Regions from separate parts of the Photobacterium sp. TY1-4 genome, predicted to be linked through region 1. Evidence: riboswitches for the same ligand, from Rfam matches in the RefSeq annotation. Region 1 holds a riboswitch; each other region holds the start of a gene.
What was found. Region 1 has a riboswitch for thiamine pyrophosphate ahead of thiM (hydroxyethylthiazole kinase). Riboswitches for the same ligand answer to the same signal wherever they lie in the genome.
Positions count from the first base shown of each region.

Region 2: linked by a shared signal. The riboswitch ahead of thiC (phosphomethylpyrimidine synthase ThiC) and the one ahead of thiM (hydroxyethylthiazole kinase) in region 1 are both predicted to bind thiamine pyrophosphate.
Region 3: linked by a shared signal. The riboswitch ahead of thiB (thiamine ABC transporter substrate binding subunit) and the one ahead of thiM (hydroxyethylthiazole kinase) in region 1 are both predicted to bind thiamine pyrophosphate.

Region 1 covers NZ_CP099735.1:162,994-166,271, forward strand. Annotated here, with positions in the region: gene NH461_RS17345 (DUF4118 domain-containing protein) at 1-611, opposite strand, end outside; gene NH461_RS17350 (GNAT family N-acetyltransferase) at 929-1,717, shown strand; TPP riboswitch at 1,783-1,880, shown strand; gene thiM (hydroxyethylthiazole kinase) at 2,090-2,875, shown strand; gene thiE (thiamine phosphate synthase) at 2,887-3,278, shown strand, end outside.
Region 2 covers NZ_CP099734.1:3,502,581-3,505,858, reverse strand. Annotated here, with positions in the region: gene crcB (fluoride efflux transporter CrcB) at 178-561, opposite strand; gene NH461_RS16180 (universal stress protein) at 684-1,130, shown strand; TPP riboswitch at 1,195-1,292, shown strand; gene thiC (phosphomethylpyrimidine synthase ThiC) at 1,410-3,278, shown strand, end outside.
Region 3 covers NZ_CP099734.1:3,176,559-3,179,836, reverse strand. Annotated here, with positions in the region: gene thiP (thiamine/thiamine pyrophosphate ABC transporter permease ThiP) at 1-937, opposite strand, end outside; gene thiB (thiamine ABC transporter substrate binding subunit) at 951-1,904, opposite strand; TPP riboswitch at 2,043-2,150, opposite strand; gene NH461_RS14605 (DUF547 domain-containing protein) at 2,237-3,019, opposite strand; gene leuD (3-isopropylmalate dehydratase small subunit) at 3,159-3,278, opposite strand, start outside.

The sequences.
Region 1 (3,278 bases):
AGTTTCGTCGCCTGCAGCAGGTTCTCGATATAGTGGTGCAAGCGATGGCTTTCATCCATTGCACTTTGTAGCAACTCTTCCTGTTGCGGCTCTGCCAGCTTGCTGCGATACGCCTGCAAGGTGCTGAGTGTTCCGATAATGGTGGAGAGCGGCGTGCGCAGATCATGGGAGACGGACAGCAGAATGTTACTGCGCAGGGTTGCTTGTTTCAGCGCCTGTTGCTGACGGCGGTAGTGCTCGGCCAGCTGGCTAGTGATCAGGGCAACGAGCAGGAACACCCCCAGGTTCATGATGTCACTGGGGTGGAACATCTGGAGGGAAAAGCGTGGCGCAGTAAAGAAAAAGTTGAAACTCAGCGCGCTGCACACGGCGGCGGCAAACGCCCGGAACCGATCCCCATGTAAAGCCACCCAAACCACACCGAGTTGCAGGATCAGCAAAACTGCCGCGGTGGAGTGAAGCCAGTGATCGAGCAGGGCACTCACCGCCAGCGCGGCGAGGGTGGTGCCGGCCGCAAACAGCCACGGCTTGGTAAAATACCGTGTACCGGCGCAATTCGCTTGGGTGAAATGCTGCGCCTTGATTGTCTGTTGGGGTGCAGAGGCTTTCATAACTTGGGGTCGTTGACTGAACATGGGGTGACTTTATCAGAGTTTGGGGAATGCTGGCCGTAAAGAAAGCGTAATTTCTTTTGAGTCAGCAGGTTAACAGCGGCAATGGCGATAACCTATTCGTCGAGTTGAGAGCAAATTCAAGTTTCCAGGCTGTACTTCTGTTTGTCTCTCAATATTGCTGTGATGTGAAATCAGTGTCACTTATACTGAGCTCGATTTTGATTGCAGCTGCAATCTCTGTTGTGCTGACGCTGCGCCGGATAGTCCGATACGGTTTGGCGTCATGCATTTCAATAAGAACAAAAGGAATTGGTTTGATTCATCAAAATAACATTCGTCAGTTTTATGAGGTTGAAGTCGCGTACAGCCGCTTTAATAATTTGCGCACCTTCTCGACCGGACTGCCCAGCGAGATGCGGGTGATCGAACAAGCGGGCTTGACGGTTTTTGTTGATCCCACTCGTCCGTATGATAACCGGATCCTCGGGCTGAATGCAGACAATGAAGTTCACCTGGAGACTGTGCTCGGCGAATATCCCGAACCGATTGCACCCTATCTCGAACTCGAACCCGAAGCGGTGTCGCAGGTGCTGTCGAACCGGCTGGTATCGCTGGGCTATCTGCCGGTGTTGTCTCTGGAATATCTGGCGTTACCTCTGGAGCGTTATGATGCCGCACAGTGCCCGACGGATATTCATGTCGAGCGGTGGGGACCGGAACGCGCGGATGATTTCCTGGCGCTGCTGAAAACTTCCGGCGTCCAGTGCAGTGATGAGATTTGGGCGCTGAAACGCCAGTTTTACTGCACCGAGCAGTTTCGCTGTTTTGTCGCCATGGTCGATGAGCAACCCTGCGCCTGGGCCACATCATTCATCGAGCAGGGGACCGCGCTGCTGGCTAATGCTTATACCCAGGAAACGAGCCGTGGACGGGGATGCCAGACTGCGTTGCTGCATGCCCGTGCCAGAGACGCGCAGTCACTGGGCTGCACTGACTTGCTGACGGATGTGCTGCCGCAAAGTCAGAGCGCGCTGAATTGTAAAAAACTGGGCTTCTCAACCCTGACGGTGCGTTCGATTTGGGAGCGGACTGTCGCGGGATAAGCTATTGAAGTGGCTGAAAGTGCAACACGGCTTGTTGCGCTTTCAGTCAATATTGATATCATCGCGGGAAATAGTCGGGGAGCCGGAAGGCTGAGATCGCATTGCGAGACCCGTTGAACCTGATTCAGTTAACACTGGCGTAGGGAACTATACCGCTTGCGATGGAAGGTATCATGCCTTCGCCTCAATAAATGGATCGCCGGGCGCTGTTCTCTCTTTCCAGCCCGATGTATCTGCCTGATGAATCCAGCCTTCGTGTGTCGTCAAATGGCTGTTTCCCGCTGACATCGTTTCTGATCAGGTATTCCCCTAAATGAACCGCTCACCGGTGAGCGTGACAAGGCCGCGTCACAGCGACGTCTGAGGAAGCATATGAATACCGAAACTATCGTCTCCGCACTGAATGCCGTGCGTCAGCAAAAGCCGCTGGTGGTCAATATCACCAATTACGTTGTCATGAACAACACCGCCAATGCGTTGCTGGCACTGGGTGCATCCCCGATCATGGCGCATTCGCGTGAGGAAATGGCTGAAATGATGCGTTTTGCCGGTGCGTTGGTGGTGAATATCGGCACCCTGGATAGTGCCTGGACGCCGCGCATGGCTTATGCCGTTGAGCAAGCGAATCGACATGGTAAGCCGGTAGTGCTGGATCCGGTCGGTTGTGGGGCCAGCACCCTGCGTACCCAAACGTCGCGTCAGATCGCTCAGGCGGCAGCGCAGCTGATCATCCGCGGCAATGCCTCGGAGATTATTGCGTTAGCCGGAGAAGCAGGCCAGAACAAAGGGGTCGATGCATTGGACAGCAGTGAAGCTGCCGTGGGGGCGGCGCGTCATCTGGCCGAGGTCTATGGTTGCAATGTGGTGATTTCAGGCGCGACCGACGTCGTGGTGACCGCGGAAGGCGAGGTTCGGCTGCGCAACGGCCATGCCATGATGCCGTTTGTCACCGGGATGGGCTGTACGCTGTCGGCGCTGACCGGCGCCTTTGCGGCAGTGGGCGAAACCACGGGTCTTGCTGCCGCCGCTGTCCTGGGGATTGCCGGAGAAATCGCCGCTGAGCAGTCCGCCGGGCCCGGAAGCCTGCAGCTTAACCTGCTCGATGCGCTGTATCAGCTCGATGAAGCCACGTTGCGCCAGCGCCTGAAGTTGGCCTAAGGAAAGCTGTTGTGAACCCATATCGTTTATATCTGGTGACAGACGATCAGCAAGATCTTGCGACCCTGACCTCGGTTGTGGCACAGGCCGTTGCGGGTGGGGTGACCATGGTGCAGGTGCGGGAAAAGCACGGCGATGTTCGTGCGTTTATCGAGCGGGCACAGGCAGTGAAAGACATCCTTCGCGGCACGGGTGTGCCTTTGATCATCAATGATCGCGTCGATGTCGCCCTGACGGTCGATGCCGATGGTGTCCATCTGGGGCAATCGGATATGCCAGCGGTACTGGCGCGCCAACTGATTGGTGAAGACAAGCTGCTCGGCTTGTCGATTGAAAACGAGCAGCAGCTCATTGAAGCCGAATCGTTGCCGTTGGATTATCTGGGCCTGAGTGCGATTTTTAC
Region 2 (3,278 bases), on a different replicon from region 1:
CCTGATGGTCTTTGGGATATCGTAGCATCGGAGTACAGCCCTGTCCGATCCTATGATCCATCGAGCTTCTGTTGGCCTGATCAAATTTCTTTCTTTATGATCTACCAATTTTAGTGCTGCTTTCGAAGGCCGTGGGGAGATGGACGCGATGTCAGCGTTGTTTGGGCTACGCAGGCGCTAGTTTTTCATGAGGAGCTGGTAACCCACAAAGCAGGCTGCGATGCTGAGAGCGACATTGAGCAGTATATTGAGTCCGGCTTTTAAAAACGCGCCTTGCTGCATCAGAATGACATTATCCATCGAGAACGTGGAGAAGGTCGTCAGGGCCCCGAGAAAGCCCAAACCAATGATGGGACGGGCGGGGACACTCGCAATCATGCCCTGGTTGATGGCAGACATCAATAGCCCCATGAGCAAGGAGCCGAGCACATTGACGACCAGGGTACCGTAGGGAAATCCCCGGCCGAACAGGCTGACGCACAGTTCAGAAATCAGATACCGTGAACAGGCGCCAAAGGCACCGCCCAGCGCAATCAGTCCCAAGAAGAAAAATTGGCTCATTGATACTACTTTAGGTTGTGAGAAAGTTGCCATACTAATACCACGATAGCTGTGTGTTGATCACCTTTGCCGGGCTGTAAATGTGCAATCAATGATTGATGCACGATGTTTCGGTGGGTGACATGAATCATTCTCGGGGGAAAAGTATGGCGTTGTATCAGACGGTACTGCTGGCGGTAAACCCGGATAACCTGGATGCACACCAGTTGATGGTGAAAGCGGCGCTGATTGCAGGGCAGAACCATGCCGAGTTGCATGTCGCGTTTGTCGAGCCGGGGCTGGGGAATGTGAGTTTTCTGGATGCGGAGCTGGGGCTGGAAGAGGCGCACTTAGACACCCAGGCGCTCCGCATTCAGCAGCTATCTGCCTTGTCTCAGGCATCCCCCTATAAAGTCCGGGCCCTGCATATTGCCGATGGGGACGTTGCGAAGCATTTGCTGGATCTGGTGAAGCAGGTTCGGGCTAATCTGGTCGTTCTTGGTACACACAAAAGCGGTATCCAGTGGTTTGGCGATCTGGGGCAGGCTTTGTCACAGCAAGGCGGCTGCGATGTGTTAATGTGTCATTGATCAGATGTTACAACAAAGCAGCTCAGGATAGTTGCTGTTCGCTCAAGACTTCCATATACTCGAGCTTAACTTGTCGGAGTGCCAATTGGCTGAGACCGCATTGCGGGATCCGTAGAACCTGATCAGGCTAATACCTGCGAAGGGAACAAGAGAAAATCTTCTGTATTGCTGCACCTGCAGCTGCTGTTCCAGATGATGTTACACACCCTACGTGTAGCCTCTTGTTGACGCACCCATCCGATAAGCAACTTCCCTTTTATTGAAACCAAGGAAATTGCTATGTCGAATCGCAAACAAGCGAGACTGGAAGCGAAACAATTCATTGATTCACTCACCACCCAACCGTATCCGAACTCACACAAAGTCTATGTGACGGGCAGCCGCGACGATATTCGTGTCCCGATGCGCGAAATTACCCTGTCGGACAGCCTGGTCGGCGGCACCAAAGATGCCCCGGTTTTGGAGCCCAATGAGCCGATCCGCGTTTATGATACATCGGGACTGTACACCGATCCTGCCCATGAAATCGATATTTACACGGGCCTGCCGCGACTGCGGGAAACCTGGATTTCAGAGCGCGGAGATACCGAGCTGCTGGATGAGTTGAGTTCGGCGTATTCCAAAGAGCGTCTGGCCGATGATACGCTGGACGAGCTGCGTTTTGGTGAGCGCGCTCGCATTCGGCGTGCCAAAGCGGGGGCGAATGTTACCCAACTACATTACGCCCGTCAGGGGATCATTACCCCGGAAATGGAATACATCGCAATTCGCGAAAATATGGGCCGCGCCAAGTACCGCGATGCCGTGCTGACTCAACAGCATCCGGGCCAGAACTTCGGGGCCAATCTGCCGAAAGAAATTACGCCGGAATTTGTCCGACAGGAAGTGGCGGAAGGCCGAGCGATTATTCCAGCCAATATCAACCACCCGGAATCAGAGCCGATGATTATCGGTCGTAACTTCCTGGTCAAAGTGAACGCCAACATCGGTAACTCTGCTGTCAGTTCATCGATTGAAGAAGAAGTGGAAAAGTTAGTGTGGTCGACCCGCTGGGGCGGCGATACCGTGATGGATCTGTCGACCGGTCGCAATATTCACGAAACCCGTGAGTGGATCATCCGCAATAGCCCGGTGCCAATCGGTACGGTGCCGATGTATCAGGCGCTGGAAAAGGTGAACGGTATTGCGGAGAACCTGACCTGGGAAGTATTCCGCGACACTTTGCTGGAGCAGGCCGAGCAGGGGGTCGATTACTTCACTATCCATGCCGGGGTACTGCTGCGCTACGTGCCGATGACCGCCAAGCGGGTGACCGGGATTGTCTCACGGGGTGGATCAATCATGGCCAAGTGGTGTCTGGCGCATCACAAAGAAAGCTTCCTGTATGAACACTTCCGCGAGATCTGTGAAATCTGTGCCCGGTACGATATTTCGCTTTCTCTGGGGGATGGCCTGCGTCCGGGCTCGGTGGCTGATGCCAACGACGAAGCGCAGTTCAGTGAGCTACGCACCTTGGGAGAGCTGACTAAAATCGCCTGGGAATATGATGTCCAGGTAATGATTGAAGGGCCGGGACACGTGCCGATGCACATGATCAAAGAGAACATGGATGAGCAGCTCAAGCACTGCCATGAAGCGCCGTTCTACACTCTGGGCCCACTGACGACGGATATTGCTCCGGGCTACGATCACATCACTTCAGGGATTGGTGCAGCGATGATTGGCTGGTTCGGCTGCGCCATGCTGTGCTACGTCACCCCGAAAGAGCACCTGGGTCTGCCGAACAAAGACGATGTAAAGGTCGGGCTGATCACGTATAAGCTATGTGCTCATGCTGCTGATTTGGCCAAAGGACACCCGGGCGCGCAGGTAAGGGATAACGCCTTGTCGAAAGCCCGTTTTGAATTCCGTTGGGAAGATCAGTTCAACCTGGCGCTGGATCCAGAAACGGCCCGCTCCTACCACGATGAAACCCTGCCGCAGGAATCGGGCAAGGTAGCGCACTTCTGTTCGATGTGCGGTCCGAAATTCTGCTCGATGAAGATCTCTCAGGAAGTGCGGGATTATGCTAAAACGCTGCCCCAAGAGGCGCAGGCGGTGGAAATCAAACTTCTGGAAGACCCGCTGGAGGGGATGCAGCAGAAAGCT
Region 3 (3,278 bases), on a different replicon from region 1:
GCGGGTTCAGCCCGGCGCTGATCACGGCCAGCAGCGGCGGCAGCACCAGCAGCAGGGTCAGGCCGATCCACAGTCCGTCCCAGGCCCGGGCCTGCCAGCTGTCATGCTGCGGCGGCAACGGACGTGCGGTCGCGCCGCTCTGGGTCGCCAACGGCTTGGCAAACCGCTGGCTGAACAACACCAGGCCGCAGCAGATCAGCATTTGCCACAGGGCCAGCATGGCCCCGCCGGCCAGATCAAAGTCATAACGCAGCGCCTGGTAGATCGCTAGCTCAATGGTGGTTGCCTTGGGGCCGCCGCCGAGCGACATCACCACGGCAAAACTGGTAAAGCAAAGCATGAACACCAGGCCGATGACCTGCGGCAACTGCTGGCGCAACCGCGGCCAGGCGATCAGGCGAAACTTGCTCCAGCCGCGTATCCCTAGATGGGCGGCCAGTTGATGCTGCTCATAGGGAATACCGTCCAGGCTCTGGTACAGCAGTCGGGTGGCGAGCGGCAGATTAAGAAAGACGTGGGCCAGCAAAATGCCGTGGAGCCCATAGATGGAAAACGGCATCGACCCGCCCCAGCTTTCCAGCCACTGGGCCAGCAGACCGCTCTTACCGTATATCGCCAGCAAGCCGAACACGGCAACCAGCACCGGCAGCACCAGCGTCATGGCAAACAGGCGCAGCAGCAGCTGACGACCGGGAAACCGGCGGCGGGAGAACGCATAGGCGATCGGAATGGCCGGGACAATGCTGAGCAGCGTGGACAGGAATGCCTGGTAGAAACTAAAACCGGTGATATGGCGCAGGTAGGGATCCTGCCAGATCAGCCACGGGCTCAGGGCGTGGGCCTGGCTGATCAGGGCGCTCAGGGCGCTGATCACCAGAGCCACAATGAACCCGGCCGAGATCAGGCCGGGCAGAACTTGGGTTACGCGGGTATTCAACAGAGTCTCGCTATTAACGGGTCAGTGCATGTTGCCATTCACGGATCCATCCACGTCGATTCGCCGCAACATCCTCTGCGGTAAATTCCAGCGATTTGGCCGGCAGCGTCAACTGCTCGAACCCTTGCGGCAGGTCCTGTTTGATCACCGGGTACATCCAGTTGCCGGTCGGGATTTCGGCCTGGAATTGCGGCGTCAGGATAAAGGCCAGGAACTGATCGGCCAGTTTTTGGCTGTGGCTGTTTTTCAGCTTGGCAGCCACTTCCACCTGCATATAGTGGCCTTCGCTGAAGTTCGCTGCTTTATACTTGCCTTCGTTCTCGGCAATCAGGTGATACGCCGGGGAGGTGGTGTAAGAGAGCACCAGATCCGATTCGCCCTTGAGGAACATGCTGTAGGCTTCCGACCAGCCCTTGGTGACGGTCACGGTCTTCTTCGCCAGCTGCTGCCAGGCGTCGCTGGCTTGCTCGCCGTAGACGGATTTCATCCACAGCATCAGGCCCTGGCCCGGAGTGGAGGTGCGCGGATCCTGGTAAATGATGCTCAGATCGTCGCGCTGAACCAGCTCTTTTAAGCTCTTCGGCGGATTGCTCAGCTTGCTGCTGTCATAAATAAAGGCAAAGTAGCCGTAGTCATACGGGACAAAGGTGGTGTCCTGCCAGCCGTTCGGCAGGGCCAGCTTGCTGGTGTCGAGTTGGTGCTCGGCCAGCAGGCCGGTATTTTTTGCTTCGCTGATCAGGTTGTTATCCAGCCCCAGCACGATATCGGCCTGGGTGTTTTTGCCTTCTAGGCGCAGACGGTTGAGGATGGACACGCCATCGTCCAGGGCGACAAATTCCAGATTACAGCCACACTGGGCCTCGAAGGCTTTTTCAATCGCCGGGCCCGGTCCCCAGTCAGAGGCAAACGAGCTGTAGGTATAGACGGTCAGGGTGTCGTCGGCAGCCCAGGCAGAGCCGGCGGCCATCGCCAGCGTTAAGATCGACAGGTGTTTTTTCACGGTGCGCTCCTGATACTCTTGCGTCCTGCAAGAGAAAAAATCGGTTGAGCGGCTTAGGGTTGAGAAGGGCTCGCGGCATCGTGCAGCGACTTGGAAAAGCAAAGGCACTTCAAATCATCTCAATTCCTACGCCAGCATGATCTGGTTCAGGTTCAATGGGTTCTGCGTTGGCAGTCTCAGTCTGAGCGGGCTCAGGCACCCCATGAGAACAGCCGGTATTGTAATCCGCCCGGCGGTGGGTTGCCAGTTTCTCGGGATCGACTGAAAGGCGAGGCGCGTTAGACCGGAGCCGCCGTCCGTTAACGGGCCTCGTTCAGGGCCCAGTTATAGTCGTAGCTGACGCGGTTGAGCGTCACGGGTTCCCCATCCCGGTAGCGGTTGAGGTGGCGCTGCAACTGGTCACGGGTGCCGAAATCGCTGCCGTACCAGTCATAAATTGACGACAGGCGTACTTGGTTGCCTTGCACCGCCACGCCTTTGTCACTGTTGATAAAACGCCGGGCACTTTGCTCAAGCAGGGTTTCGGCATTGGCGGCGGTAAAGGCCTGCGGCTGAAGATCCGGGCAGCCGAGGCTGGCGCAGTTCACCACGTAATGGATGCGCGGGTCTTGCCAGATCGGGCGCAGGATCCGGTGTTCAATGTCATTGAGGGTCAGCGCTTTGCCGTTGATGGTGATGACGGTGTCATTCCAGGGCCCGAAGCTGAACAGGCCGCCGAGCTTGGTGATCGAGCTCACCGGGTAGTTCTCGAGGATCAGTTGGACGGTGAGGGCATTATACAGGTTGACCCAGTAGGCAAACTGCTCGCGGCGGTTGAGCTGGCGCGGATCGCGCTGGCTCAGATCGCGCAGGTAGCGGCCCAGCTCGTAGCGGTCGGCATCGCTGACCTGACGGTAGCGAAACAGGGTCTGGGTCGGTTGGGTGACGAGATAGGTATCGAGCAACTGTTGCCAGCGGCTGTGGTCGACCTGCACGGTGCTGGCGGCGTGATGCGGTTGCCAGTACGGCCAGAGATCGGCTTTTGGGGCGGCAAACAGATTTGCCGAGAGTAACAGCAGGGTCAGGGCCATCAGGGATCGCATGGGGTGTCCTTCAGTTTCCGGGAGATTCAAAGGTTAGACCCGCGAACCGCTGTTTTCTTACAGCGGTTAGGCAAACCAAGTCGCAACCATGAAAAAAGCCCCGGCACGGTGGCCGGGGCGAGGGGGATAGTATCAGTAATCAGGCCAGAAATGCCGGAATATTGCGCTCATACTCAGCGATTTTGTCCTCATGCTGCAGAGTCAGGCCGATGTTATCCAGACCGTTCAGCAGGCAGTGGCGGCGGAACTCGTCGATTTC